Regions from separate parts of the Rhodoferax sp. GW822-FHT04A08 genome, predicted to be linked through region 2. Evidence: predicted binding sites of a transcription regulator. Region 2 holds the regulator's gene; each other region holds the start of a gene.
What was found. Region 2 encodes LexA, which represses DNA repair genes until DNA is damaged. Its sites were predicted from a motif close to ACTGTATNNNNATACAGT; they were not measured.
Positions count from the first base shown of each region.

Region 1 (9,763 bases), on a different contig from region 2:
GGGAAACCACGGATGAAAACCCCACGGCGTTCTTGCTGGCCCAGTCCAGCATGGAGGCGGTGAGTGCACCCGACTGCGACACCAGTGCCAGCGAACCGCTATTGGCCAGGTCGCCCGCCACGCTGGCATTGAGCTGCAGCAGCGGGTTCTGAAAGCCCAGGCAGTTGGGGCCCAGCAGTTGCACGTTTTCGCGCTTGGCCACCTTCTTCAAGGCCGCGGCCTGTTCGGCGCTGATGCCGCTGGAAATGATGACGGCGGAGCGGCAGGTCATGCGGCCCGCCACTTCCAGCGCAGCCACGACCTCTTCCGCCGGCAAGGCGATGATGGCCAGGTCCGCCCGGCTTTGCGCCAGCTCGGCCAGTGTGCCGCTGCTGTGGATGTCCAGAAAGTGCAGCGTGCCTTTGTAGGTCTGCGCCTTCAGGTTGGCAACCAGCTGGCTGGCCTGCAGTGTGAGGCTCTCCGGGTTCCCGGTGGAGCCGGCGAAGACCAGAATCGATTGCGGGGCAAAGAGGGGGGAGAGGTAGTGTTTGTCCATGGTCTCAATCAGCGCCTATAAGAACCTTGACGTGCGCCGTGGCGCTGCGCGCCAGCGGGCTCAAGACATAGCCTCCTTCAAGGCAGGAAATGACGCGGCCCTGGCAATGGCGCTGGGCCACGGCCATGAGTTGCTTGGTCACCCATTCGTAGTCGGCTTCCACCAGACCCAGGTTGCCCATGTCGTCTTCGCGGTGGCCATCGAAGCCTGCGGAGATGTAGATCAGCTGGGGCTTGAAGGCATCCAGCGCGGGTATCCAGTGGGTGGTCACCGCCTCGCGGAATTTGTCCGAACCCGAGCGCGGTGGCAGCCCCACATTGATCATGTTGGTGGCCGTGCTGTTCTCGCCCGAGAAGGGGTAGAGCCCGGTCTCGAAGATCGAGCACATCAGCACCTTGGGGTTGTTCTGCAGGATGTCCTCACTGCCATTGCCGTGGTGCACGTCGAAGTCGATCAGCGCCACCCGCTCCAGCCCGTGTTGTTCGATGGCATGCAGCACGCCCACGGCCACGTTGTTGAAGAAGCAGAAGCCCATGGCGGCACCGCGTTCGGCGTGGTGGCCAGGTGGGCGCACCGAGCAAAACGCGCTAGGCACTTCGCCCGACAGCACCAGATCGGTGGCTTGCACCGCAGCACCCGCAGCGCGCAGCGCGGCCAGGGCGGTATAGGGGTTCATGCTGGTGTCCGGATCGACGCGGTGGTAGCCCTCCTCGGGTGCGGAGTTGAGGATGGTGTGGATGTAGTCCGGTGTGTGCGCACGTGCCAGTTGCGCCTCGGTGGCCAGGGGCGCGTCGTAGCTGTGCATGTAGTCGAGCAGGCCTTTGGTGAGCAGCATGTCATTGATGGCCCCCAGACGTTCCGGGCATTCCGGGTGCCCGGCGCCCATTTCATGGCGTGTGCAGTCGACGTGCGTGATGTAGGCGGATAGCAAGGCAAATCTCCTGATGACTGCTGGCGCTGGATGTGCTGTTGCGGAGTCTAGGCCAGTCTTGGTTTTGGGGAATTGACGCACATCATCAAGAAGTGCGCCTTCGAGCGTCGCTCCCCAAATTGACAAAGCCCTGACAGCGGCTAGTTTGACGTGGTGCGGGGGTTTGTGGATACTGTGTATAAATACAGTACTCATGCCATCCAACGCTTCCCCATCCCCCGCTTACGCTGAGCTGCATTGCCTCTCCAGCTTCAGCTTCCAGCGCGGCGCCTCGCAGCCGGAAGAGCTGGTCCAGCGCGCCCGTGCGCTGGGCTACCAGGCCCTGGCCATCACGGACGAGTGCTCGGTGGCCGGTGTGGTGCGTGCGTACGAGGAGGCGCGGCAGCAGGGTGTACACCTCCTGCTGGGCTCCGAGTTCCGGGTGGAATTGCCGGCCGGTGGTGTGTTCACGCTGGTAGCGCTGGTACACAACCTGCAGGGCTGGGGCAATTTGTGTGCGTTCATCACGCATGCCCGTATGGCAGCGGCCAAGGGGCAGTACCGCGTCACCTGGGCCGACGTGCAGCAGCAGTCCCTGGCCGATTGCGAAATCCTGCTGACCGGGCTGGATAGCTTGGCCATGGAGTCGGCCTACGCAGTGTGCAGCGGGGTGCGCATGCTGTACGGGGCCAACGCCTGGCTGGCGGTATCGCACCGCCTGTGCGGTGACGATGCCTTGCGTTGGTACCGTGTGCAGCGCCTCGCGCATCTGGCAGGCCTGCTGCTGGTCGCCACCGGCCATGTGCACATGCATGTGCGTTCGCGCAAGCCCTTGCACGATGTGCTGACCGCGGTGCGCGTGGGGTTGCCGGTGGCGCAGTGCGGCTTTGCCCTGCAAGCCAACGCCGAGCTGCATATGCGCAGCCGCGCACGGCTGGCGTCGCTCTTTCCCCCGGAGCTGCTGGCGGCCACGCTGCAGATCGCGGCGCGCTGCACCTTCAACCTGCAGGAGCTGCGTTACCAGTACCCCATGGAGGCCGTGCTGCCCGGTCATACCCCGGCCCAGACCTTGCGCCAGCACACAGAAGAGGGCGCGCGCGTGCGGTACCCGGAGGGCGTTCCCCCCGAGGTGCGTAGGCAGATGGAGCAAGAGCTGGTGCTGATCGCCGAGAAGGCCTACGAGATGTACTTTCTCACCGTCCATGACCTGGTGCGCTTTGCCCGCAGCCGGGGCATTCTGTGCCAGGGGCGGGGGTCGGCGGCCAATTCGGTGGTGTGCTACTGCCTGGGTGTGACCGAGGTGGACCCCTCGCGCATGAAGATGCTGTTTGAGCGCTTCATCAGCCGCGAGCGTGACGAGCCGCCCGACATCGACGTGGACTTTGAACACCAGCGCCGCGAAGAGGTCATTCAGTACATCTACAAAAAATACGGCCGCGACCGCGCCGCCATCACCGCCGTGGTGGCCCACTACCGCCCGCGCAGTGCGCTGCGCGACGTGGGGCGTGCGCTGGAAATCCCTGAAGAGTTGATCAACGCCATGGCCAAGGAGCATCCGGGCATGTACAGCCGGGAGCTGCTGGTGGAGCGGTTGCAGTCGGCCATCGAGCGGGTGCAGTCCCAGGTAGACGCCGACGGCGCACGCGTCGTTCTGCCCGCGCCGCGCCGCTTGCAACTCTGGCTCAGCCTGGCCAGCGAACTGCAGCGTTTTCCGCGCCACCTGAGTCAGCACGTGGGCGGTTTTGTGCTCACCCAGGGGCCATTGACGCGGCTGGTGCCGGTGGAAAACGCGTCCATGAAAAATCGCAGCGTCATCCAGTGGGACAAGGACGATCTGGATGCGGTCGGGCTGCTCAAGGTGGATGTGCTGGCCCTGGGCATGCTCAGCGCCATACGCCGCTGCCTGCAACTGATCGGGCAGACGCGCGGCAGCCCGAAGCAAATGCAGGACATTCCGCGTGAGGATCCGGTTGTGTACGCCATGATCAGCCGCGCCGATACGATTGGCGTGTTCCAGATCGAGAGCCGCGCGCAGATGAGCATGCTGCCGCGCCTGCGACCCCAAGTGTTTTACGACCTGGTGGTGGAGGTGGCTATCGTGCGGCCCGGGCCTATCCAGGGGGGAATGGTGCATCCGTATCTGAAGGCGCGGGCCAACAAGGAAAAGCAGAAGTCCGAATTCCCCCAGCTTGATAAAGCCCTGAGCCGCACCCACGGTATCCCGATTTTTCAGGAGCAGGTGATGCAGATCGCCATGCTGGCGGCGGACTTCACTGCCGGCGAGGCCGACCAGTTGCGCCGCTCCATGGCCGCCTGGAAGCGCAAAGGCGGCGTGCACAAGTTCTATGACCGCCTGGTGAATGGCATGCACGCGAATGGTTATCCGCTAGAGTACGCCGAGCGCCTGTTCAAGCAGATTGAGGGCTTTGGCGAGTACGGTTTTCCCGAAAGCCACGCGGCCAGCTTTGCATTGCTGGTCTACAACAGTTGCTGGCTCAAGTGGTACGAACCCGCCTGCTTTCTGGCGGCCATGCTCAACAGCCAGCCGCTGGGCTTCTACGGCCCGGCCCAGCTGGTGCAGGACGCGCAGCGCCACGGCGTGCAGGTACGTGCCGCTGATGTGGTGTACAGCGATTGGGATTGCACGCTGGAGGCGTGCGAGCCGGATGCGCCCGCAGTGTGCAGCCGTGCCGAAGGCGTGCCGGAGCAGCCTGCCGTGCGGCTGGGCCTGCGCATGGTCAAAGGGCTTTCAGAGAAGGTGGCAGAGCGCATCAGCCAGCAGCGGCAGCAGGCACCTTTTGCGAGTACACAGGACATGGCCCTGCGCTGCCAACTGGACGTGGCCGATTTGCGCGCGCTGGCCAGTGCAGACGCCCTGCAAAGCCTGAGCGGGCACCGCCGCCAGCAGGTGTGGGACGCCTCCGCCCTGCGTGCCGCGCCAGCCCTGTTGCAGGGCGTGCCGATTGAAGAAGCGGCGCTGCAACTGCAGGCAGCCGAAGAGGGTGAGGAAGTGGTGTTTGACTACGCTGCGGTGGGGCTCACCTTGCGCACCCACCCGGTCGCCTTGCTGCGCGAACAACTACACAGCATGCGGTTGCTAACTGCCGAACAGATGCGCTTCTACCCCAGTGGCCGTCTGGTGCGCGCCTGCGGCATCGTCACAGCACGCCAACAGCCGCAGACCGCCAAGGGCGTGGTCTTCGTCACCCTGGAGGACGAGACCGGCAGCGTCAACGTGATTGTCTGGAAGGCCGTGAAAGAAAGCTTTCGCGACGTGCTCTACCACGCCCGCCTGATGGTGGTGTACGGCGTGTGGCAACGCGATGACGAAAGTGGCGGCGAGGTACGCCACGTGGTGGCCAAGCGGCTGGTGGACCTGACGCACCTGCTGGGGGAACTGAGTACGGTGAGCCGGGACTTCCACTAGCCCGGCGCGATATTGCAGTCCCGCCGCAACAGCGCCATGGCGTCATGCAACTCGTAGTCGTGGTCGCTGAGCAGACGGTCTTGTGCGTCTTCCAGGAAGTCCTGCCACATCTGCAGGTAGTCGTTCTGGAACTCGGCGGGCGCATTGCCCAGGATGTACTGCGTTACCAGATCGGGTTTGAGGCCGGACTTGCGAATCTTGCGTACCAGAGTCGCGGCGGCTTTGGGCGTCAGCAAGGTCTTGTGGGAGCTGCCTGCGGCAATGCTGAGGAACAGGGTGAGCAGCGAGCTGTCATCGCTGTGTCCGCCGGTGGCCTTGTTCCATGCGGCGGATGCGGCGCGGTCGAAGTCATCCACTTCGCTCAGAGCATCCTCCACCCAGAAGTAGCGGCCCATGAAAGCGGGGGTCTGGTCAAACAGCTTGCGCGCGGGCAAGGTGCTGTCCAGTATCTTGGGCATGTCAGCCACGATGCTTTTGCGCACACCGTCCACCACCGCCTTGAATTCGGCAGGCAGGTCCTTGGGCAAAGGGATGGACAGACTGGTGACCTTGGAGGCAGCCGCCTTCTTGCGCAGCGCGGCTATCGTTTTCTGGAAGGTCACCCAGTCGGGGAAACGTGTCTGCCGGGTGGCCATCGCCAGCAACGCAGTGCGTATCACCGCCTCGGCATCACGGCCCGCGTCTTCCAGTTCCTCGGCGTCCATGTCCAGTTGCTCGGCAAACCACAGTGCGGCCTGGATGACCTGCGCCACTTGCTGGCGCTTGGCCAGTTCGGCCTGGTAGTCGGCCAGGCTGCGCAAGGACCATTTGGCCAACTGCGGGATGTGGTCGTCGGTAAAGCCGCCATGCTCGTTCATGCCAAAGTGGCTGCTCTGCGGCATGGCAATCAGCGCCTTGAGCATGTCCGAGGCGTTCTTGGAACGCGACAGAAAGCTGTGGTCGCGCAGCGTCTCGGCCGCCTTGTGCAGATCCCCGCCACTGCTGAGTTCCAGGCTCAGGCTGACCAGGTTGACGATGCGGTCGCGTGCCTTCTCCAGCTCCGGGCGCAGGAACTCACTGCCGAAGTAGCGCGCAATCTGCACCATGCCCTTGGGCGCGTCGGTTTGAATGGCGTCCAGCTTGGCTTGGTCGATGAGGCCGTGCTGCAGGCCGTAGACCAGCACCTTCTCGAAGAAGGGGCGGGCATCAAACAGCGCAACGTGCTGGACTGCGGGGGTGGCGCCTTGGTCGTCGGACATGGTGTGCTGGTGTCCCTGCATCAAATGGCCGACTCTTCATCACCTTCCAGCGCAGCCGGTGTGGCCTTGCCGCGATCGGTATCGCTGGTCTCCACCTTGCCATCATCTTCTTCGGCCTCAGCTTCATCGCCCAGGCCCAGATCGTGTGCACGGGCCTTGGCGCGCAGCACCAGCAGCATTTCCACGAACAGGTCGGGGCAGTCGTGGCGCAGCAGCCAAGCCATCTGCATCCAGTCCTGGTCGGCGACCTCGTCCTCTTCGACGCGCGGCTTGATGTAGGCATTGGCGAGCAGGGCCGTCTCTGACAGGATGTCGCCATCATCTTCCACGGCATCAAAAGTGCCGCTACGCGCAAAGGCCTCGATGCGGCTCCACTTCTCGGTGAAGTAGTCGGCCAGCGCTTCGGAGCCGCCTTCGAGGTCGCCGATGGCGTTGAGAAATTCCACCGGGTCGGAGTCTTCGCGGAAGATGATGGAGTTCATCATGCCGCGCAGGTGGGTGCGGCTCAGGTCCTTGTACTGTTTCTCGATGACCACGGCACGCGCAAACTGCTCGGGCGTGACCAGCAGGTTGATGACCGATTCCTTGGAATTGTCGTACTCGCGTATCACCGCCAGGATGTCCTTGGGCGGCAACTGCTCCAGCACCACCATCAGGGCGCGGTCACCCTCGGTATCGGCCAGCTCCACCAGCGCCGCTTCGGCGGCCACGATGTCACCCGCGGCGATCAGGCTTTGGGTTTTTTGGATCAGGGCAAGCGCATTCATAAAATTTTCCTACTCTTTACGGTCAAAGCCTTGCTCGGCCAGCCAGTCGTTGCCGGCATCTTCACGGGCCTGTGCATCGGCTTCTTCCTCGTCGTGGTCTTCGGTGTGGTTGTCGTCGTGGCGTTCTTCACGGCGCGCATCGCGGTCTTCGGCACCGTCTTCGTCCTGGTCTTCCAGTTGCGCCCGCTCGGACGCCGACAGCGGTTTGTGCTGCATGTACTCCAGAGCGCTGGCGATGGTCATGAACCATTCGCCCATGGGTTCCTTCAGAATGGTTTGCACGGTCTCTTGAGCCCAGGGAGCGACATCCACCGTGCCGCTAATGCTGTCCCAATCCGGCAAATCGTCAGCGTCCTGAGCCACCAGATGGTCCATGGCGGCAGGGCTGCCAAAGCGCAGCGCCTGGTGCAGGACCACTGCCACCATCTCCGGGCTGAGTTCCATCATCTGGACCAGAAAACCCAGTTCGCGTCGCTTCTCAGCCAGGCGTTTTTTGAGCACGTCGTGCCCTTCGGAGTCGGAACGCAGATCGTCCAGTTCGGCCTGGTAGGCCGAGCGCAGGTTGTGGAAAAAGGGGGAGATATTCATGGTGTCAACGCGCCGCTTGGCGCAGGGGTTCAAAGTAGGCCTGCCAGATGTCGCGTGCCGTCTCGGCCGGGTTGTCCAGCAGATTGCGGCGGCGGTTGTCGTCGTATGCCTGGCGTTTGGCGTCGTCCGACAGCACCTCATAGGCCTCCTGCACGGATCGAAAGCGTGCCGGTGCATCCGCATCGGTATTGCGGTCTGGGTGGTGCTGCGACGCCTTCTGGCGAAAGGCCTTCTTGATGTCGGCCAGCGTCGCAGAGCTGGTCAGGCCCAGGGCGGTGTAGTGGTCTTTCATGCGGCAGCGGGTGGAGGTTTTGGGGAACGGCCTGCGTTCAGGAGGAGCTTGCCCAGCGGGCAGGCAAGGCCGTATTTTAGTTCCCGTGACTGAGGTGCACCCGGCCTTTGCTATTCAGAGACCGTTATCACCACTTTGCCATTGGCTTGACCTGAGCGAACCCACTCATGTGCCGTGTCTGCGTCATGGAGCCAGAATGGATGGTCATCCAGGCGTGGAGATACCTTTCCTGCTTCCACCAACTTTGTCACTTCCGAGAGGATATTCCCGTGCGCTTCTCTGCCTTGCCCCGTAAGAAGGGGGCGCAAGGTAAAAACGCCGGCATACCGCGCGGAACGGAACGATAGAGGTGCCAGGGAGTGAGTCCCCCAGCCCAGGGAGCTTGTTACGGTTCCAAAAGTTCTGACAGCCTGAAAGGCGGTATCCAAGGCGCCTACACAGTCATAGACAACATCGAATCCTTTTCCGGATGTGTATTGTTCGGTGAAGTGGCTGACAGGTGTTTCCCGGTTGATCGGAGTGGCACCAATGGAACGCAAATACTCAGCAGAGTCTGTGCTGTCAAGGCCGTAAGTTTCTGCACCGCGTGCCTTTGCCAATTGAAGCGCCATGTGACCCACGCCACCTGCCGCGCCGATCACAAGGACTTTGTCCCCGGCTGTGACGTTGGCTATGTCCACAATGCCTTCCCAAGCGGTAATGGCAACCAACGGCATGGCTGCGGCTTGCCGCATCGAAAGATTCCGAGGCATTTTGGCCAGCAGGCGGGCGTCGACGTTGGCGTACTCTGCCATTGTTCCTTGAACACCGCCCACTCCACCGGCCATGGCCCACACCAGGTCGCCCACGGAGAAATTGCGGACCCCTTCTCCAACCTGGTAGACCTCACCCGCCAAGTCCATTCCCAAAATGGCAGGGAACGGATGTTGCGCATGTGCGGCGGAGCCTGCCCGGATCTTGAGATCCAGGGGATTTACGCCACTGGCGTGGATTTTGACGACAACTTCCCCATACCTGGCATTGGGCAGAGGCAGTTCAATGTGTTTGAGGGCGGCGTTTGGTGTGTCTACTTGCAATGCACGCATGGTTTTGGCTGACATTTGGTATCTCCAGTTGATTGAAGAACCGAATGTAGGCTAGCAAAATTAGTATGGGAATCCATATTTGTGTAATGTTTCCATGCAAAAATGCATGACTTATGGACTGGGATGATCTTCGAGTTTTCATGACCATTGCGCGGGAGGGAACGCTTGGGGCGGCTGCGCGCGCGTTGGGTCAGACGCAACCCACCATGGGTCGACGGCTCAAGTCCTTGGAAAAAACGGTGGGTCACGTACTCTTCCAGCGCACGCAATTCGGTTTTGTTCCAACCGATGAAGGCCAAGCGCTTCTGTTGCGCGCAGAAAGAATGGAGGCGGAGGCAATCGCCGCAGAGCGCGAATTGTCTGGAGCAGAGGCATTGCTGTCCGGTTTGCTCAGGGTGTCCTGCTCCGACTGGTTTGGAAATTTGCTGTTGGCCCCGGTGATTGCCGAATTCTCTCAGCTGTATCCCGGGATCGTGGTTGAACTGTTGACGGAGCCGCGCCTGTATAGCCTTCCGCACAGGGAGGCCGATTGTGTGATGCGAATTCTTCCATTTCAGGACCCTGACGTAGTCAGCAGAAAACTGCTGCAGACCGAATACGCGGTGTACGGAGTACCTGATAAATGGAACAGTCATGCGAAGGGCGGTGCTGGATGCCGCTTGGTGCTCATGGACACTGCATTTCAGGATATGCCGGATGTGGGCTGGATAACACGCATCCTGCCAAAGGCATCCGTTGCCGCACGAAGCAACAGCCGGGAGGCTCAGGCCCGCCTCTGCGCCCTGGGTGCAGGCCTGGCTGTTCTGCCCAAACCGCTTGGCGATTCGACGCCAGGAATTGTTCCCTACGACTTGGGAGAGTCTCCTCCGAGCCGAGATACCTGGCTTGGCTACCACCACGACATGCGCAGACAGCCGCGCT
Region 1 is NZ_JBXAMW010000006.1:42,346-52,108, forward strand. Features, by position in the region: gene AC1RMF_RS13375 (bifunctional acetate--CoA ligase family protein/GNAT family N-acetyltransferase) at 1-535, opposite strand, end outside; gene AC1RMF_RS13380 (histone deacetylase family protein) at 540-1,466, opposite strand; gene AC1RMF_RS13385 (error-prone DNA polymerase) at 1,660-4,872, shown strand; gene AC1RMF_RS13390 (hypothetical protein) at 4,869-6,110, opposite strand; gene AC1RMF_RS13395 (hypothetical protein) at 6,131-6,877, opposite strand; gene AC1RMF_RS13400 (hypothetical protein) at 6,887-7,465, opposite strand; gene AC1RMF_RS13405 (DnaJ domain-containing protein) at 7,470-7,757, opposite strand; gene AC1RMF_RS13410 (zinc-dependent alcohol dehydrogenase family protein) at 7,868-8,857, opposite strand; gene AC1RMF_RS13415 (LysR family transcriptional regulator) at 8,956-9,763, shown strand, end outside.
Region 1: a site for LexA is predicted at 1,638-1,655, ahead of AC1RMF_RS13385 (error-prone DNA polymerase). Genes of this name have one in related genera too.

Region 2 (9,763 bases):
GACCCTTGACCGTGTTGGTGTACACCTTGGCTTGATAGGGTTGCAGCTTGCTGGCGCATTCGAGCTTGCGCACCGCATCTTGGTAATCGTCCAGAATCACTATGTTCATGCCCCCATTGTGCCTTGATGGAGACAGAAAAACTCAGGCAGAACGGCGGCGGATAGGCGCTAACATGCGCTTCCCTTTGGTTTACTCGTTTGAAAGATATCCATGTCCATTTCCATGTCATCGGCCAGCCTTCCGGTATTTGCAGGCATGCTCAGCAACCTGAGTCATTTATTGGATAAGGCGCAAGCCTTTGTGGATACCAAGAAGTGTGATCCTGTTGCCATCACGCAGTACCGTCTGGCGCCGGACATGCTGCCATTCACCAAGCAGATTCAGATTGCATGTGACGCCGCAAAAAACGGAATTGCCAGGCTGTCTGGGATGGAGGCGCCCCGATTTCCGGATGACGAGCAAACACTGGCTGAACTAAAAGAACGCATTGCAAAAACATTGGCCTATTTGCAGACCGTGCCAGCGCACGCAGTGGACGGAACCGAGTCCAAGGAAATCACCTTCCCAGTAGGAAGGGACACCATGCGCACAATGCAAGGTGAGGCATACCTGAAACAGTGGGTGCTGCCGAATCTGTTTTTCCACATCACCACAGCCTATGCAATCCTGCGTCACAACGGCGTGGATGTGGGAAAAAAGGACTATCTGCTGGGTGCAGCCGCCTGACCGGGTGCACACCCAGAAGGGCCGCTCTTAGTGCAACGCCGCCTCGCTGGCGGCCAAGCGGTCCAACTCGGCACAAACGTCAGCCATACGCCCCGAAATGACCAGCCTGCCTACGCCGGCAGGCGTTTGGCCTCTGTCCACCACACGCAAGACCCGCAAAGGCCTGGAAGAAGCCATGGCGGGCGACAGATTGATCGCATCAGTCCCACGGCTGACGCCAGCCAGACAGGCTGTCATGCCGCCTCGAGGGAACGCATTTTGAACGGCCATGGGTGTCGGCCTGGCACTATGTGGCAGGCCGCCCATAAGGCGGTGCAAACCCTGGACCAGTTTATCTTGCATAAGCATTGCGATATTCATAGATTTCTCCCGGTTGCGGCTCACATGAGCATGGTGTTGCGGATAAGGCCAACTGCGAGTCCTTCGATTTCGAAGGGGTCTCCAGGTTCCACCACGATGGTTTGATAATCCGGGTTTTCCGGATGCAGTTCGATCAGGTGTTTGTTGCGGCGGAAGCGCTTGACAGTCACCTCGTCGCCGAGCCGGGCCACAATAATCTGGCCATTCTTGGCATCTTTGGTAGCTTGCACGGCGAGCAAGTCGCCGTCCATGATTCCCGCATCACGCATGGACATGCCTCGTACCTTGAGCAGGTAATCCGGTTGCCGCTGGAACAGGCTGTTTTCCACGTAGTAGGTTTGGTCCACATGCTCTTGGGCGAGAATGGGAGAGCCTGCTGCAACGCGGCCCACCAGAGGCAACGCCAGTTGGGCCAAACCGGGGAGAGGCAGGGAGAATTGTTTGACTCTGGACTCGTTGATGGAGCGCAAAGTCTCACTCTTGAGTCGGATGCCACGAGAAGTGCCGCTGACCAATTCGATGACACCTTTGCGGGCCAGGGCCTGCAGATGCTCTTCAGCCGCATTGGCGGACTTGAAACCGAGTTCGTTGGCGATTTCTGCACGGGTAGGAGGAGCCCCGGTACGTGCAATAGCGCTTTGGATCAAATCCAGAATCTGCTGTTGTCGGGCAGTGAGTTTGGGGCTTTCGAGCATGCTGACTCCTTTGGTGTGCACTGGATGGATCACTGGGATTGCAGACACTGTTTTCTTATCCAGTGACTGTATTTTTAACCAGTTTTATGCTTTTGACAAGAGGGTGACGTGATATGGCGAAAAAAGTGGTTTTTCTAGGTATGGGTGGGACGATTGCCGGCAAGGCGCAGAACGCTGGAGACAACGTGGGATACACGGCCGGCCAAGTGGGCGTTCAACAGTTGCTTCAGTCGGTGCCTGGTCTTGGCAAGGCAATGGGCGACGATCTGCCTGTGTCTGAACAGGTTTGTCAGATCGACAGCAAGGATCTTGAGCACGGTGATTGGTTCACGTTGACTGCCAGGGTTCTCCACCATCTGCAGATGCCGGATGTGCGTGCAGTCGTCATCACGCACGGGACGGATACGCTGGAAGAAACCGCCTACTGGTTGTCGCGAGCGTTGCCAGGGAAGATGCTCAACCAGAAGCCAGTGGTATTGACCTGCGCCATGCGGCCGGCCAGTTCACTTGCGCCGGACGGGCCCACGAATATGGCGGATGCGGCCACGGTGGCATGTTTTCAAGGTGCGCGGGGCCTGTTGGTGGTGTGCGCGGGCAAGATATTCGAAGCGGCGCATGTGCAGAAGGTGCATCCCTATCGCGTCGACGCATTTGATGCGGGCGAGGCCGGCCCCCTCGGCGTGGTGGAGGAAGGGAGCGTTCGCCTGTTGTTCAATTGGCCGAATGCGGATGCCCTGCGGCCTGGACTGGACTGCGCACAGTTGCAGGCGCGCGGTTTGCCGCGTGTGGAAGTCTTGCTGAATCACGCAGGTGCCAGTGGTGCCATCGTGCGCAGCCTGCTCAACCCTGTGGAGGGTGACGCACCGGTACGCGGCATTGTCGTTGCCGGAACCGGCAACGGCACTATTCACAAGGATCTTGAGGCCGCGTTGCAGCTTGCACAACGTCAGGGCGTACGGGTCGTGCGCGTTAGCCGATGCGCCTACGGCTGTGTAGTGGGTTCTGCCGCCGCCGCTGATGGTGGCTTTGCTCATTACGGTTTGTCGGCCGTAAAGGCTCGCATCGCGCTCATGCTGGACCTGGTTGAGGCGACTTAGGCGCGATCACCACATATGCAAAGGGCCGCACTTGCGGCCCTTTGGGGTTGTACGAAGTTGATTACTGAAGTGCTTCAAACACCCGCGCCGTGATGGAGTCCACATCGCCCATGCCGCTGATGGCGCGGTACTTGGGTGCCTTGGTTGGCTCCTTTTGGGCCCACTCGGAGTAGTACTGCACCAGTGGGCGCGTTTGCGCGCTGTACACATCCAGACGCTTGCGAACGGTCTCTTCCTTGTCGTCTTCGCGCTGGATCAGCGGCTCGCCGGTAATGTCGTCCAGGCCTTCCACCTTGGGTGGATTGAATTTCACATGGTAAGTGCGGCCCGATGCTGCGTGCGAACGGCGTCCGCTCATGCGCTCAATGATGGCTTCAAAGGGAACGTCGATTTCCAGCACATAGTCCAGCGTCACACCAGCGGCCTTCATGGCATCAGCTTGGGGGATGGTGCGAGGGAATCCGTCGAACAGGAAGCCGTTGGCACAGTCCGGCTGCGTGAGACGCTCCTTGACCAGATTGATGATCAGTTCGTCGCTGACCAGACCACCCGCCGCCATCACCGCCTTGGCTTCCAGGCCCAGGGGAGTACCGGCCTTGACCGCTGCGCGCAACATGTCACCCGTGGAAATCTGCGGGATGCCGAATTTTTGACAAATGAATGTGGCTTGTGTGCCTTTCCCGGCGCCGGGTGCGCCCAACAGAATCAGTCTCATGGAACCCCTCTTTTTACTTAAATGATGTGCTCATCACGGAGCTTTCGCCCGCAGCTACAGAATGCAAATTAACGCGCGAGAATAGCATGGCGTGCCTATAGGCTAACTTACAGATGATGCAGGTGGGGCGCCGGCAGCAAACACGCGTCGAACACGTTCCAAGTCTTCCGGTGTATCGACCCCTGCGCCCGGCGCGGCATCGGTCGTATGTACAGCAATCTGATGGCCGTGCCACAGGGCGCGCAGCTGCTCCAGTGCTTCGGTTATTTCCATAGGCGCCTGTGCCAGAGAGGGAAAGCTGCGCAAGAACCCCACACGGTAGGAGTAGATACCGATGTGGCGAAGTGGCGCAGGCTTTGGCAGCGTCTGAATGCCTTCGGCAAAGCCGTCACGCCACCAGGAGATAGGTGCCCGGCTGAAATACAAAGCCATTCCCGAAGCGTTCAGGACAACCTTGACCACATTCGGATTCTTGAAGTCTTGCACACTGTCAATGCTGTGCGCTGCCGTGCCCATGCTCGCGCCCTGGTTTTGTTCCAGCAATCGAGCAACTGCATGTACCAAGGCGGGGTCTATCAAGGGCTCGTCCCCTTGCACGTTCACGACGATGTCATCGTCGGCCAAACCCAGCAGCACGCAGGCTTCGGCCAGGCGGTCGCTGCCCGAGGGGTGGTCTTCACGGGTCAGCACGGCCTCCACGCCAAACTGTTGGCATGCCAATAGGATGCTAGGGTGATCCGCCGCCACCACAACCCGCACCGTGGGTGGCATCCCCCGAGTCACACGTTGCGCCACGCGGACTACCATGGGAATGCCAGCAATGTCTGCCAGCGGTTTGTTGGGAAGCCGGGTCGACGCCAACCGCGCCGGTATCAATACGGTAAACGCCATCTCCGGGACGCTTACAGGCCAAGTTCGGCGTCGCTGAGTGTCCGTGCTTCGTTCTCCAGTAGCACGGGTATGCCGTCTCGCACCGGATAAGCCAAGCGGGCAGAGCGGGAGATCAGCTCCTGTTTCTCACGGTCGTACTCAAGTGGCCCTTTGGTGACGGGGCAGACAATCAGTTCAAGCAGTTTGGTGTCCATGTGTGGATGATAGCTTTGTACGGCGCACATCATCCACCAGACCATCCAGTGCAACCCAAAAGGCGGATTCCTGCGTCTGGATCAACGGTACGGCCAACGCATCGGGCCAGATTTCCCAAAGCTTGGCGGCATCCTTTTCGGTGCAGAGAACCTGGTAACCCTGCAACAGGTCGGCGTTCAGTGACTGGAAGTCGAAGTGGTCGGGCAGCGGTAGCGATTTGTCCAGCGCAATACCCATCGCGGTAAGAGACGAAAAGAACGCTTCGGGTCTGGCAATACCAGCCAGCGCCAACAACGGCTGCCTCAGCGTGGCGATTTCGATCTTTGCGCCATGGCGGTCAACAGCATGGCGGTCCAGAGAGCGCTCTGCGGAGAATCCAGGCAAGCGTTTGTGCAAGCCGGTATGCAATACCAGCAAGCGCGCATCATCCTGTCCCGCCGCCTGCAAGGCCTTTCGCGGCCACGGCTCACGCAGGGGGCCGGCGGGTAGCATCCAGCCGTTGCCCACGCCGCGATCATCAAATACACAAACCTCTATGTCTCTGTACAAGGCGTAATGCTGCAGCCCGTCATCGCACACCAGCAGCTGTGTATCCGGGTGTTGCATAAGCAAGGCGCTGGCTGCGGCGTGGCGGTCACGCCCCACGTAAACCGGCACATCCGTAGCGCGTGCAATCAGCAAAGGCTCGTCACCCACGGATGCAACGTTGTCCTTGGCGGAAACTGCGCGAACGTCGTCACTTTGGCGCCCATAACCGCGTGACACAACGCCCACCTTCCATCCACGCGAGCGCAAGTGCAAAACAATGGACACCGTGGTTGGCGTCTTGCCGGCTCCGCCCGCAATGGCATTGCCGACCACGATGACAGGGCGGTCTAATACCTTTGCCTTGCGCAGTCCTGATTGATAGGTCCAGCGGCGCAGAAATACCAAGGCGGCGTAGACAAGACTGATGGGGAGCAGAAGGGTGGCAATGACTCCGCGACGCTGCCAGGCGCTGACCAAGGTCATGCCCAGCTTCTGGGGCAGATCATGACCAACGCCCATGCCTTTACTGAATACCAGCCTGAGCGGACGTCTGTGTCGCGAACGTGATGTGGTTCAGGCCTGCGCGCCGTGCAGCTTCCATGACCGTGATCACGGACTGGTGTTTGGCGCTGGCGTCCGCGCTGATCACCACAACGGCATCCTTTCCACCTTTGGCCGCATCTGTCAGTGCCGCCGCGATGCTGTCCAGTGTGCGACTTACCAGGGGCATCTTGTTCACGCTGAGATTGCCGTCCGCGGCGATGGCCACGATCAATTCCTTGGGGTAGTCCTTCTGGGCTTCCGTATCCGCTGCGGGCAGGACAATCTGCATTTCCGTGAACTTGCTGTAGGTGGTGGAAAGCATCAGAAAGATCAGCACCACCAACAGCACGTCGATGAACGGAATCAGATTGATTTCCGGCTCTTCATTGGTTCTTTTGCGAAAGTTCATGGAACGATTGCCTATGCGGTCCTGCGGCTTACTTGCGCAACGCTTTGAGATGGCGCGCCAGCCGATCAGCAGACAACTCCAATGTCAGCAGGTACTCGTCCACACGACCACGGAAGTAGCGCCAGAAGATGAGCGAAGGGATGGCCACGATCAGACCGAAAGCGGTGTTGTAGAGCGCAATGGAAATACCGTGCGCCAACTGCGCCGGATTGCCACCGCTTGATCCCCCTGGCGCCTGCGAGCCAAAAATTTCGATCATGCCCACCACCGTGCCAAACAGTCCCATCAGGGGTGCGGCAGAAGCAATCGTGCCCAGTGCGCTGAGGTAATGCTCCAGTCGATGGGCGACCTGGCGGCCCACACTCTCCATGCTAGCCCGCAAGTCTTCTTCGCTGAGCAGCGGCTCGGTATTCACTGCGCGCAGTCCGCTGGCCAGCACCTTTCCCAAGGCGGAGTTCTTCTCCAGTTGGTTGATGACTTCGCTTCCAGGAATTCCTTTGCGCGTCACGCCAATGACTTCGTCCAAAAGGCGGGCGGGCGCCACCTTCTTGGTTTGCAGACTGATGAAGCGTTCAATGATGATTGCCAGGGCGAGAACCGAGCATGCGACAAGAGGCCAGATTGGCCAGCCAGCGGCTTGTATGATGGAAAGCAAGTGTCCCCTCCGTGCGATTGGTGTGCGTCGGGATTATGACCCACATGGCCGCCCCGGCAACGCACAGTTTCTGTGGATAACTTTGTGTAGAAGTCTGTGCAATCAGGCTCGCGAACCACGCTGGCATGGGGCTTTGACACTTTGATGACATTTGCAGCAGAAAAAAACGTAATGAAATCAAGCTACTTGGACGGAGGCTTGCGGCTGTCGGCCGCATTGCTGACAGCGTCCTTCCGAACGCCTGAACTGGGGATGACAGTTATGCATCCGCTTACAACATTTTTGGAAATCCAGCATGGTTGATGCCTTCGATGCAGAGCCAAGGCAGCGTGTGTGGCCGGTTGGCGCCCTTTGCCGCGCCATCGCTGATGCGCTGGAATCGCGCTTCAATCCGGTAGCGGTAGCCGGGGAGATATCCGGTTTTTCCCGCGCTGCCAGCGGGCATTGTTATTTCTCGTTGAAGGATGCAAGCGGTCAATTGCGCTGCGCCATGTTTCGCCGGGCTGCCAGCATGCTGGACTTTGTTCCGCGCGACGGCGACAAGGTGGAGGTGCGTGGGCGTCTGGGTGTATACGAGCCCCGAGGCGAATTGCAGCTAATTGTGGAAAGTCTGGCGCGGGCAGGACAGGGCAGTCTGTTCGAGCAGTTTCTGCAGTTGAAAGCCAAGCTGGAGGCGCAGGGGCTGTTTGACCCCGCCCGAAAGCGCCCATTGCCAGCTATGCCTAGGGGCATAGGCCTGGTGACTTCGCTGGGCGCGGCGGCCCTGCACGATGTGGTAAGTGCGCTGCAAAGGCGTGTACCGCACATCCCCGTAACCCTGGCGCCCGCTTCTGTGCAAGGGGAAAACGCACCGCGAGAGCTGGTGCAGGCCCTGCAATCGCTGTATGCACAAGCGCAGGACGGGCCGGCAGTAGGCAACGACGTTCCAGTCGACGTGATTCTGCTGGTGCGTGGTGGCGGCGCGCTGGAAGACCTGTGGGCCTTCAACGACGAACAACTGGCGCGTACCGTGGCGGCAAGCCCGGTACCCGTCATCAGCGGGGTAGGGCATGAAACCGATTTCACCATAGCCGACTTCGTTGCCGACCTGCGCGCTCCCACGCCAACGGCTGCGGCGGAAATGGTCAGTGCCGACCGTGATTCGTATTTGCGGGAGCTCAGCGACCTGGAGCAACACCTGCGCAAAGCCTTGGTGCGTTTCATGGAGCGCGAGGCACAGCAGGTGGATCATCTGGCTGCGCGGATCGGACGTCCGTCGGGCGCCTTGACCCGCCATGCCGCTGGTCTGGCCACATTGCAGCAGGGCATGCAATACGCCCTGCGTGCGGGAGTGCAGCGACGCTGCAATGCAGTGGATCGACTAGGGCAAAGCCTGCCCCGTGCTGCCCAGCTTGCCGTGCAGCGGTTGCATGACTCCTGCGACCGGGCAGAGCTGCGGCTGCGTGCGCTGGATCCGGCTTTGGTTCTGCAGCGCGGATATGCGTGGCTCACCACGCACAGTGGTGCGCCCATCACTTCTGTGAGCCAGGTCGCAAAGGGCGAGGAGTTGATGGCAACTTTGGCCGACGGTACGGTTGATCTGTTGGTGCAAAACGCGAAAAGCAATTAGTTCCTACAATGTGCGATTGTCAAAAACCAACCAACTGAAGAGGAATCCATGGAACACACCTTGCCCGCCTTGCCCTACGCGATTGACGCACTGGCACCTGCCTATTCCAAAGAGACTTTGGAGTTCCACCACGGCAAGCACCACAACGCCTATGTGGTGAACCTGAACAACCTGCAAAAGGGCACCGAATTCGAGAGCATGACCCTCGAAGAAATCATCAAGAAGTCCAGCGGCGGCATCTACAACAATGCAGCACAGATCTGGAACCACACCTTCTTCTGGAACGGCATGAAGCCCGCAGGCGGCGGTGAACCCACAGGTGCACTGGCTACCGCCATTTCCGCCAAGTGGGGCAGCTACGCAGCCTTCAAGGAAGCCTTCGTGAAGTCTGCGGTCGGCAATTTCGGCTCCGGCTGGACCTGGCTGGTCAAGAAACCCGATGGCTCGGTTGATATCGTCAATACCGGCGCTGCCGGCACTCCCTTGACCACCGCTGACAAGGCACTGCTGACGGTTGACGTATGGGAACATGCGTACTACATTGACTACCGCAATCTGCGCCAGAAATATGTGGAAACCTTCTTTGACAAGCTGGTCAACTGGGGCTTTGCGGAAGGCAACTTCGCCTGATCCAGGTGGCCAACTCAGGGGATTGCGGTCTCCTGATAGTCTCCCAGGCCTGAAGCTGTCTTCAGGCCTTTTTTTCGCCAACTCTCGGGAGAGCCGTTCATGTCCTCCATCAGCTCCATAGCCCAGTCTGGGATGAATGCCGCGCAGCGCCAGCTGGATGCGGTGGCCACCAATGTCGCCAAATTCGCCACCGAAGGACTTCAGAACCGCGATGTGCTGCAAACGGCACTGGCTGTGGGTGGCGTGGTAGCGAATGTCGCGAGTTCAGGGTCCTCTGGGTCATCCCTGGCAACCGATCTGGTAACGCAATTGCAAGCCAAGAATTCGTTCCTCGCCAATTTGGCAGTTTTCAAGGCGGGCGACGCCATCGCCGGCGCTCTGCTGGATCAGAAGGCGTAGCCCCGTTAGCAGCCCAATGCCCCAGCCTCTCAGGAAGTCTGGGTCAGGTAGCTCAGCACCAGTTTGTCCTGCTGCTTCAAATCCTTGAACGAAACACCCACGAAGTAGGCGTCTTCGTAGCTGGCGCGGTTGTTGTGGCAGACGATTGCCTGCAGCACCAGTTCTTGCGGCGTTTCATCAACCTGAACCGACATGGTCATGCGCAGGTTGGCGCCTACCGGGGCCAGACTGCTGTCGGCCTTGATCATGGCGCCGCGTACGCTGATGTCGATCAGCGTGACCGCCACATTGCTGGTCTGGTCTCCGGGTT
Region 2 is NZ_JBXAMW010000001.1:860,551-870,313, forward strand. Features, by position in the region: gene AC1RMF_RS04015 (D-2-hydroxyacid dehydrogenase family protein) at 1-109, opposite strand, end outside; gene AC1RMF_RS04020 (DUF1993 domain-containing protein) at 224-727, shown strand; gene AC1RMF_RS04025 (hypothetical protein) at 755-997, opposite strand; gene lexA (transcriptional repressor LexA) at 1,108-1,782, opposite strand; gene AC1RMF_RS04035 (asparaginase) at 1,896-2,879, shown strand; gene adk (adenylate kinase) at 2,941-3,594, opposite strand; gene kdsB (3-deoxy-manno-octulosonate cytidylyltransferase) at 3,697-4,485, opposite strand; gene AC1RMF_RS04050 (Trm112 family protein) at 4,497-4,679, opposite strand; gene lpxK (tetraacyldisaccharide 4'-kinase) at 4,660-5,727, opposite strand; gene AC1RMF_RS04060 (ExbD/TolR family protein) at 5,732-6,160, opposite strand; gene AC1RMF_RS04065 (MotA/TolQ/ExbB proton channel family protein) at 6,189-6,815, opposite strand; gene xseA (exodeoxyribonuclease VII large subunit) at 7,111-8,424, shown strand; gene AC1RMF_RS04075 (superoxide dismutase) at 8,473-9,054, shown strand; gene AC1RMF_RS04080 (flagellar basal body rod protein) at 9,154-9,453, shown strand; gene AC1RMF_RS04085 (PilZ domain-containing protein) at 9,483-9,763, opposite strand, start outside.

Region 3 (9,763 bases), on a different contig from region 2:
GACATAAACCGAAACAAAGCGATACCGCAGCGACACCCGCTGCGCGCTTTGAACCGGCACCATTGCGGTCATGTTCAACCACTCCACAAGAGTAAGAAAGATCGCAATGCGTAGTTTTTTCAAACGCAATTTCCGCCGCACCCTGTTTGGTCTATTTGGGGCCACGCTGGTGGTCGGAAGCCTGTCGGCCTGCGGCCACCACGGTGACCGTTGGGGCGCCGATGTATCGCCCGAGCAATACGCCCAGCGCCGCGACAAGATGGTGGACCGTGCCGCCAGCAAGTTGGACCTCAACGACGAGCAGAAGAAGCTGCTGGCCGTGGTGGGCGACAAGCTGTTCGAGCAGCGCAAGGCATTGATGGGCCAAGGCACCGACCCGCGTGCAGAAATCAAGTCGCTGGTAGCTGGCCCCAAATTTGATGCCGCCAAGGCCCAGGCCCTGATCAACGACAAGACGGCCGCACTGCAAAGCAAGAGCCCCGAGGTGGTGGCTGCACTGGCAGCGTTTTACGACAGCCTGAACCCCACCCAGCAGCAAAAGGTGCGGGACTTCATGGAAGGCCGCCACGGCTGGTTCCACCGCGGCTAAGGCACGGAGCACCGGGCGACCCGCTGGGCTGCCCGGTGTGACAATAGTCCCATGCCTCGCATCCTGTTGATCGACGATGACGCGCAATTGGGCCCGCCCCTGACGGCCTACTTTGCGCGTTTTGATTTCAAGCTCGACTGCGCACTCAAGCCCAGCGAGGGGCTGGCGCGCTTGCAGCGTGAGCGCTATGACGCCGCCATCCTGGATGTGATGCTGCCCGAGATGGATGGCTTTGCGTTGTGCCGCGCCATCCGCAAAGAGAGCGACATGCCCATCATCATGCTCACCGCCCGTGGCGAGGTGATGGACCGCGTGGTCGGGCTGGAGCTGGGCGCGGACGATTATGTGCCCAAACCCTTTGAGCCACGCGAGCTGGTGGCACGGCTGCAAACCGTGTTGCGCAGGCGCGTGCAGCCACCCGCGCAGCCCACGGCCCGCGCCGACGGTGCCTTGGTGTTTGATGGCTTGCGCATTGACCCGGTGACGCGCACGGTGATGCGCCAGGGCGAAGTGCTCAACCTCACCAGCACTGAATTCGACTTGCTGCATCTGCTGGCGCTGGAGCCGGGCAAGGTGTTCAGCCGTGACGACATCCTCAACCACCTGCGCGGCCACGAGGTGGACATGCTCACCCGTGCGGTGGACATTGTGGTCAGCCGCCTGCGTAAGAAGCTGGAACCACTGGACTGCATCAAGACATTGCGAAACGCCGGCTATACGCTGGCCGTCAGCCGGGCCCCGGCATGAGGTGGCACAGGCGGGCGCGCCACGCCTTCTCGCATTCGCTGCGCATGCGCCTCATGGCCCTGTTTGTAGTGCTGGCGCTGGCCATGGCGGCGGTGTTCATAGGTGGCATGCAGTACGCGCTGGGCATAGGCTGGCGCGACGCGGCCCGTCCCCTGGTGGTGGACTATGTGGACCGGCTGGCCGCGGACATCGGAAGCCCGCCCAGCGTGGAGCGCGCGCAGGCCATTGTGGACAGACTGCCCTTGCACATCATCATCACCGGACCGGTGGTGAACTGGAACAGCCATCCGCAATTGCCGGACCGCAGCGCGCGCTGGCGCGATAGCAGCCGCTGGAATCAACGGGAGCATTTGCTGGAGCGCAATACTGCAGATGGTCACCGGCTGGAATTCGCCCTGAATGTTGCCGCCTGGGAAGACCGCCCGCGGCTGGTGGGCTGGTTCACGCTGGCCCTGCTGCTGTTCTTTACGGCGTTGGCGTACCGTCGCGTGCGTCGCCTGCTGCATCCACTGGACGATATCCGTGCCGGCGCCTTGCGCTATGGCGCAGGCGACTTTGCCAAGCCTATTCCCGTGCGCCGTGCCCGCAAACCCGACGAACTGGGCGAGTTGGCCACCACCATCAACACCATGGCCACCGACATCCAGCAGATGCTGGACGCCAAGCGTAGCCTGTTGCTGGCCATCAGCCACGAGCTGCGCAGCCCGCTGACACGGGCGCGACTCAACACCGAGCTGCTGCCCGAAACCTCCGAACTCCAGGCTAGTCGCGAAGCCCTGCTGCGCGATCTGGCCTTGATGCGCGACTTGGTCACCGACCTGCTGGAGAGTGAACGCCTCTCCACCCGCCACGCTGCACTGCATCTGGAGCCTGTGGACGTACAGGCGTTGCTGCAGGAAGTGGTGCAGGGCATGAGCCAACCCGTGCAACAAGACATCGCGCAGGAGCTACCCACCCTGATGCTGGACCCGGCCCGCATCCGCCTGCTGGTGCGCAACCTGCTGGACAACGCCTTGCGCCACAGTGCGAATGCAGCGCAAGCGCCGGTTCTGCGGGCGCATGCATCAGAGCAGGGGGGTGTGGTGCTGAGCGTGCGTGACTTTGGCGCGGGCGTGCCGCCGGAGCAGTTGCCGCACCTGGCACAGGCTTTCTACCGGCCGGATGCCGCCCGCACCCGTGAAGACGGCGGTGTGGGGCTGGGGCTCTACCTGTGCAAGTTGGTGGCGCTGGCACATGGCGGTGAATTCCGCATTGCCAATGCAGAGCCGGGGCTGGAGATTACAGTAACGCTCCCGCCTTCTTCTGCAAACGCATCCTGATGAAACCCACGCTCATTCTTCTGCCCGGCCTGGTGTGTGACAGCGCCGTCTGGGCGCCGCAAGTGCAAGCCCTGTCGTCCCATGCGCATTGCCATGTGGTGGATCACGGCCTGCTCGATTCCATGGGCGCCATGGCCCAGCATGTGCTGGACACCGCGCCCGTGCAGACCTTTGCGTTGGCCGGTCACTCCATGGGTGGCCGCGTGGCGCTGGAAGTGTTTCGCCGTGCGCCACACCGTGTGCACCACCTGGCCCTGCTGGATACGGGCACCCACCCATTGGCCGAGGGCGATGCAGGCGCCAAGGAACGTGCCGGCCGCATGGGCCTGCTGCAGACCGCCGAGCGCAAAGGCATGCGCGCCATGGCCGAGCTGTGGGCCAAACCCATGGTGCATCCCTCGCGCCACGGCACGCCAGTGTTTGCCGCTGTGCTCGACATGCTGGAGCGCAGCAGTGCTGAGCAGTACGCAGCCCAGATCAACGCGCTGCTGACCCGCCCCGACGCCACTCCGGTGCTGCCCACCATCAACTGCCCCACCCTGGTACTTACCGGCCGCGAAGACCTGTGGAGCCCGCCCGACGCGCATGAGCGCATGGCTGCCGCCATTGCCCATGCGGAGCTGTGCATCGTGGAGCAGTGCGGTCATATGGCGACGCTGGAGCAACCGGATGCGGTGAGTGCGGCGTTCAAGCGCTGGTTAGGATTGGCAGCATGAAAACCTTTTACAACCACCTCCACGCCCAGCACCAGGGCCAGTACGAAATGTTCCGCGGTGCGCTGGTGCCATGTCACGAAGTGCCCGCGCGTGCCGACCATGTGCTGGCGGAACTGCAGCGGCGCAAGCTGGGTGAAGTGCTGGCACCGACGGCCTTCGATGCTGGGGCGCTGGAGCGTGTGCACAGTGCACGCTATCTCCACTTTCTGGAACACGCCTGGAGCGAGTGGGTGGCGCTGGACCCGGCCAATGCCACGCGTGATGCGCTGCCTTCGGTCTGGCCCACACGTACCCTGCGCAGCGATGTGCTGCCCGACAACTTTGCGGCGCGCATGGGGCTGTTCTCGTATGACGCGGGCACGCCTCTCACGGGTGGCACCTGGGTCGCCGCGCGTGCCGGTGCCGAGTGTGCGCTGAGTGCCGCGCAGGCAGTGGCACAAGGCGAGCAAGCGGCCTTTGCGCTGAGCCGCCCGCCAGGCCACCATGCAGGCGTGGACTTCTTTGGTGGTTACTGCTTTCTGAACAACGCCGCGCTTGCGGCAGAACACCTGCGTGCCTCAGGCCTGGAGCGCGTGGCGGTGCTGGATGTGGACTACCACCATGGCAATGGCACGCAGGCCATCTTCTATAAACGCCCCGATGTGTTCTTCGCCAGTATCCACGGCGACCCGCGCACCGAGTACCCGTTCTTTCTGGGCTATGCTGATGAAAAGGGCGCGGGCGCAGGCGAGGGCTACAACCTCAACCTGCCGCTGCCGCGCGGCACCGGCTTTGCCGAATGGTTTGCCGCGCTGGAGACGGCGCTGGCAGACATTCAGAAATTTGGCGCGCAGGCGCTGGTAGTGTCGCTGGGCGTAGACACCTTTGCGGGTGACCCGATATCAGGCTTCAAGCTACAGAGCGATGACTACCTGCGCGTGGGCGAACGACTGCGCCGTGCGGGCCTGCCCACCGTGCTGGTGTTCGAGGGCGGCTATGCCGTGGCCGAGGTGGGCATCAACGCGGTCAACGTAGTGCAGGCTTTTGCCTGAATTGCATACGCGCTAGAACAGGCTGCTTTGCGCGCTGGGCAACCGGGGCGGTATGAACTGCGACACATCCGCCAACGGCGGCGGCTTCCGTAGCCCGTAGCGCTTGAGCGCAATCTGAAAGCGCTGCGCCAGCAGGCTGGCAAACAGGCCGCTGCCCTTCATGCGGGTGGCAAAGTCGGGGTCGTAATCCTTGCCTCCGCGCATCTGCTGCACGCGGTGCATCACATGCTCGGCGCGCAGCGGGTAGTGCTGCTGCAGCCACTGCACAAACAGCTCGCGCACTTCCAGCGGCAAACGCAGCAGCACATACGTGGCATAGCGCGCACCGGCCTGTGCTGCGGCCTGCATGATCTTCTCCAACTCCACATCGTTGATGGCAGGAATCATGGGCGAGCTGAACACCGCCACCGGAATGCCCGCACTTGCCAGCATCTCTATGGCCTGCAAGCGGCTCGTTGGTGAGCTGGCACGCGGGTCCAGCTTGCGCGCCAGCGCGTGGTCCAGCGTGGTCACCGACACATTCACCTGCACCAGACCCTTGCGCGCCATGCCGCTGAGAATGTCCAGGTCGCGCGTGACCAGCGCGTTCTTGGTGATGATGCCCACCGGCACTTGCGCCTCGGCCAGCACCTCCAGCACAGAGCGGGTGATGCCCAGCTTGCGTTCCGTGGGCTGGTACGGATCGGTATTGGACCCCACCACGATCAGCCCTGGCACATAGCTCGGCTTGCACAATTCGGCACGCAGCAGCGCGGCGGCGTTGACCTTGGCAAATATCTGCGTCTCAAAGTCCAAGCCCGGCGACAAGCCCAGATATGCATGCGTGGGCCGCGCATAGCAATACACACAGCCGTGCTCGCACCCCTGGTAGGGGTTGATGCTCTGGTCAAAACCAATATCGGGCGACTGGTTGCGGCTGATGATGGAGCGCGCCTGCTGCTGCACGACGATGGTCTTGGCAGAAGGCGCGTCTTCCGCATCCGGCTCCTCGTCCCCCGGCCAGTCCTGCAACTCCGGCGCCAGCGCCTCGCGCTGAAACGCGTCAAAGCGCGAACCCGGGTTGGAGCCCGAGCCGCGGCCTTTGAAGAAGTGCAGGGGGTGGGTGGACATGGGGTCTTGATATCTTTATACTGTTTGTATATACAGTATAAAGAGCAGCCCCTTTCGGTGCAATAGGCGGCACAAGCAAGTTCAGCCTATTCGTCGCAGGGTTGAGAGAGACTAGGCCCTTAGTGAGTCTGGAAGTACGCACCCAATGGAGATTCATCCATGCATCCTGTAATTACTGCGTTTGCAGCATCGCCAGATAGAGGGCGTGGTTTGGCGAGGGATATGCCGGTTCGCTGGGCGTTCGAGGAGGTTGGGCAACCTTACGACGTTCGACTTCTATCGTTTGCGGAGATGAAGCAAACAGCCCATCGCACGCTACAGCCATTCGGACAAATTCCAACCTACGAGTGCGGCGGTCTTGCACTGTTCGAGTCAGGAGCCATCGTCCTTCATATTGCACAGAACCACACAGGGCTTCTGCCGGATGATCCCGACGCGCGTGCGCGTGCCATCACCTGGATGTTTGCTGCCGTGTCGACTGTGGAGCCGGTGATCACTCAGCTGGAAAACACCGTATACATGGAACGGGACAAACCTTGGTTTTTCGAGCGCCTGCCCCTCGTGAAAGACCTGATTCGCATTCGGCTTGGGGAACTTTCTGAAAGGCTGGGGACCTTTGATTGGCTAGACGGCACATTCAGTGCAGGTGATTTACTCGTGGTGCAGGTGTTGCGCAGGCTGGGGAGTTCGAACTTGCTTTCAGAGTACCCAAGCCTCTGCGCTTACATTGCGCGCGCCGAAGCTAGGCCTGCCTTCCAACGCGCGTTTGCGGCGCAGTTTGCTGTCTTCAACAGCGCCCGTACCCAACCCACTTTGCATGATGTGTAGGCATGTCGATCTCCGTTCGGTTGGTGAGGCGACGTAGCGGCAGAAGTTGCGACCATGAGGATTCAGGCGATTGCCACTCTTTCAAGCGCCGTGTTCGCTCCTGTTGGGTTTGGCGCTTTCGGGGTGTGCGCCAGCAAGCGGAGCAAGCTGTAGAAACAATGCCGCATCCGTGGCATTCTTCCTGTCTCGTATTTCAAGTCACTACCCATAACCGGAGTCCCACATGGCAACTGAGAAGGTCAAAGGCCCTGCATCGTACTTTCCGTCTATCGAGCAAAAGTACGGAAAACCAATCGACCATTGGCTCGATCTGGTTCGCAAAAACAAAGACAAGAAGCACATGGAAATTGTTGCGCTTCTTAAGTCTGAGCATGGGTTGGGGCACGGTCATGCCAATGCCATCGTTGCCCACGTTATGGCGTCAAAGAAGCCTTGAATCCCATGTCCCTCTCGCTACACGACGCATCCGTTCCCGTCTTCCTCCGCTACCTCGCCCAACTGCGGGACCTCGTATCCAAAGCAGAACGCTTTGCTACGGAGCGAGGTGTTCGTCCGTCAGATCTACTCGCGGCCAAGCTGGCGCCCGATATGTTGTCCTTCGAGCGTCAGGTGGCGATTGCTGCCAACTTTACTTTGCGCGCCGCGTTTCCGCTTGCAGGTGAAGCGGTACCAACTGAAGGGACATTTCCCGAAACCTTTGAAGGTCTTCATGCCCGGATTGATCGGGCTGCGCTACTTCTGGGAGCGTTGGAGCCCAGTCAGTTCGTTACCGCTGGGACTCGCGTCACTGAGAGTCGGGCTGGCGAAGCGTTGGTCCGGTTGTCTGCCCCAGAGTTTTTGTTTCAGTACGCACTTCCCAATTTTTTCTTTCACTTCACAGCGGCTTACGCTGTGCTTCGCCACCAAGGCGTCCCGTTAGGTAAGCAGGATTTCGATGGGTTCCATCGCTACACCGTGCAGCCTGTCCAAGATTGACAACCTCGGGAACGAAGAGTTTTCAGTTGTCCTGTCTCGCCTGGAATCCATGGGGTGGAAGGTCTATGCCCGCTATGGTGGTGTCGATGCGGGTATCGACTACGACTGCGTCCGCCTGAAGCGAAACGGCGTCAAACTCAAGTGCGAATGGGACCCCTGGGACACGTGGAGCATTGAAGGCTCGGCGGTGGCGCAGATCAACCCTGATGCACACGCAGTCCAGTTCAATTTCGCTCGCTGCTCAGCGGTGGGGCCGAGACGCATGATTTCACGAACACGCAGGAGCTGCCTTCGCGGGAACCTGATCAACCACGGAACCTACCACTGCGGGGCCAGAGGCCACGCGCTGGATCTGGCAGACTCGCACTGAAAGAGGCCGTTTGCACCTTGTAGCGTCCGCAGCTAGGGTGTCTCCTGCCTATTTCAAGTCGCCGCTCAGCTCAATGTTGGCGTCTATACCCCGATAATCACACGCTGACTAATGCAAAAATATTTATTGCATTACTCTCTTTGAATTTTTGCACTCTAGGAGCTGCAAAAAACTTGCCCGAGTCGGAAAAATAAGAAATTGAACAGTCGCTTGGCAGGTTGGAGTTTTCAAAATTTTGTATACTGACAAACCCGGTCACGAACCAACGCTCCGCGCTTTGTGGCTGGATATTATATTTTTGCTTTGACTGGTATACGCAATGAGCAATATTCCAAAATGCCCCCAATGTGGCTCCGAATACGGATATGAAGATGGCGGTATTTTTATTTGTCCAGAATGCGCTCACGAATGGACAACTGAATCTGTAGAGGAGAATTCCGAAAAAGAGAAAATCGTCCGCGATGCGAACGGAAATATTCTCGCTGACGGTGATACCGTAACTTTAATCAAAGACCTTAAAGTAAAAGGCTCATCGCTTGTAATCAAGGTTGGCACAAAAGCAAAGAATATACGAATCATTGAAGGTGATCATGATATCGATTGCAAAATAGATGGCGTTGGAGCCATGCAATTGAAATCAGAATTTGTTAAAAAAGCATAGCGCTAACTGGGCGTTGCACCCGACACCACGCAAAGCCTCCGCTCCGCTACGGTTTTGCGTGTCGTTGGAGAACTAATCGGTGAAGTCTCATATGCTGCTCTACGGTAGTACCAATTGACACATATGACGCCACCCGCACTACAGCAATACCTGCACGCACATATCCCGCTATCCAAGGCCATGTCGGTTTCCGTCGTCTCAGTGGAGCCGGAGTCCGTAACCTTGAGCGCACCACTCCAACCCAATATCAATCATAGGGAGACGGTCTTCGGTGGCAGTGCTTCGGCGCTGGCGATATTGGCTGCGTGGTGTCTGATACAGACCCGTTTGAGCGCTGAGGGTATTGCCGCGCGGTTGGTGATTCAGGAGAACACCATGAGCTATGACAAACCCATAGCAGGTGAGTTCCTCGCCGTCTCGCAGCTTGACGATCCGCAAGGCTGGGAGAGGTTCAAGATCATGCTGCGTCGCAAGGGCAAAGGCCGTGTCTCCGTGCGTTCGGATCTTGTGTACGAGGGCCAAATAGCTGGTCGTTTCAAGGGCGAGTTTGTTGCCCTGGGGTAGCGATGGGCAAGAGCGCGGCGGCATAATATTTGCACCTTCCACCCAGGTGAACTTGTATCACCGCAACACAGAAAACCATGCACGCAATTCCCACACTTCAGGTTGAAAACGAACGCGTCATCGTGACCAAGTGGACTTTTCCCCCAGGCGCGGATACCGGTGACCACGTGCATGGGCACGATTACGTGGTGGTGCCGTTGACGACGGGCAAACTCCGATTGGTCGAGCCTGACGGTGTTCGTGATGTTGAGTTGGTGGCGGGTGGCTCTTACGCCAAGCTCACGGGCGTTGCCCACAATGTCATCAACATCAATGACTATGAGTTCTCGTTTGTGGAGATCGAACTCAAGTAACGTAGTGCGACCATCGGTCGATCAGAAAAGGAGACATGCCATGCAAATCACGGTTGAAGCTTTTGTCAAAGCCCCGATCGCCAAGGTCTGGAGTGCGTACACCACGCCAGATGACATCGTGCAGTGGAACACGGCCTCTCCCGATTGGCACACGGTTCGGGCCACGGTCGACCTGCGCGCAGGCGGTGCATTCTCATCACGCATGGAGGCCAAGGACGGCAGTTTTGGTTTCGACTTTGCCGGAACCTATACCAAGGTCGTGCCGCATGCGCTGATTGCCTATGCGTTTGGAGAACGCGCTGGCCTCGTTGAGTTTGTGCCGGGCACCGATGGTGTCACCGTGCGTGTCACATTCGATGCAGAGACCGAGCATTCGCCGGATCAGCAACGCCAGGGCTGGCAAGCCATCCTGGACAACTTTGCCAGATACGTTGAATCCCGTTCGTGAAGTGAACAGCCATGTTTGATATCCAGAACTACACCAGTTTCGTACTCGCCAT
Region 3 is NZ_JBXAMW010000002.1:397,187-406,949, reverse strand. Features, by position in the region: partial or broken gene AC1RMF_RS06470 (excinuclease ABC subunit UvrA) at 1-2, shown strand, start outside; gene AC1RMF_RS06465 (Spy/CpxP family protein refolding chaperone) at 107-589, shown strand; gene AC1RMF_RS06460 (response regulator transcription factor) at 641-1,336, shown strand; gene AC1RMF_RS06455 (HAMP domain-containing sensor histidine kinase) at 1,333-2,655, shown strand; gene AC1RMF_RS06450 (alpha/beta fold hydrolase) at 2,655-3,371, shown strand; gene AC1RMF_RS06445 (histone deacetylase family protein) at 3,368-4,402, shown strand; gene AC1RMF_RS06440 (PA0069 family radical SAM protein) at 4,415-5,512, opposite strand; gene AC1RMF_RS06435 (glutathione S-transferase family protein) at 5,672-6,340, shown strand; gene AC1RMF_RS06430 (DUF4287 domain-containing protein) at 6,564-6,776, shown strand; gene AC1RMF_RS06425 (DUF1993 domain-containing protein) at 6,782-7,315, shown strand; gene AC1RMF_RS06420 (hypothetical protein) at 7,275-7,685, shown strand; gene AC1RMF_RS06415 (zinc ribbon domain-containing protein YjdM) at 8,005-8,346, shown strand; gene AC1RMF_RS06410 (YiiD C-terminal domain-containing protein) at 8,470-8,910, shown strand; gene AC1RMF_RS06405 (cupin domain-containing protein) at 8,988-9,263, shown strand; gene AC1RMF_RS06400 (SRPBCC family protein) at 9,304-9,711, shown strand; gene AC1RMF_RS06395 (LysE family translocator) at 9,723-9,763, shown strand, end outside.
Region 3: a site for LexA is predicted at 5,532-5,549, ahead of AC1RMF_RS06440 (PA0069 family radical SAM protein). Genes of this name have one in related genera too.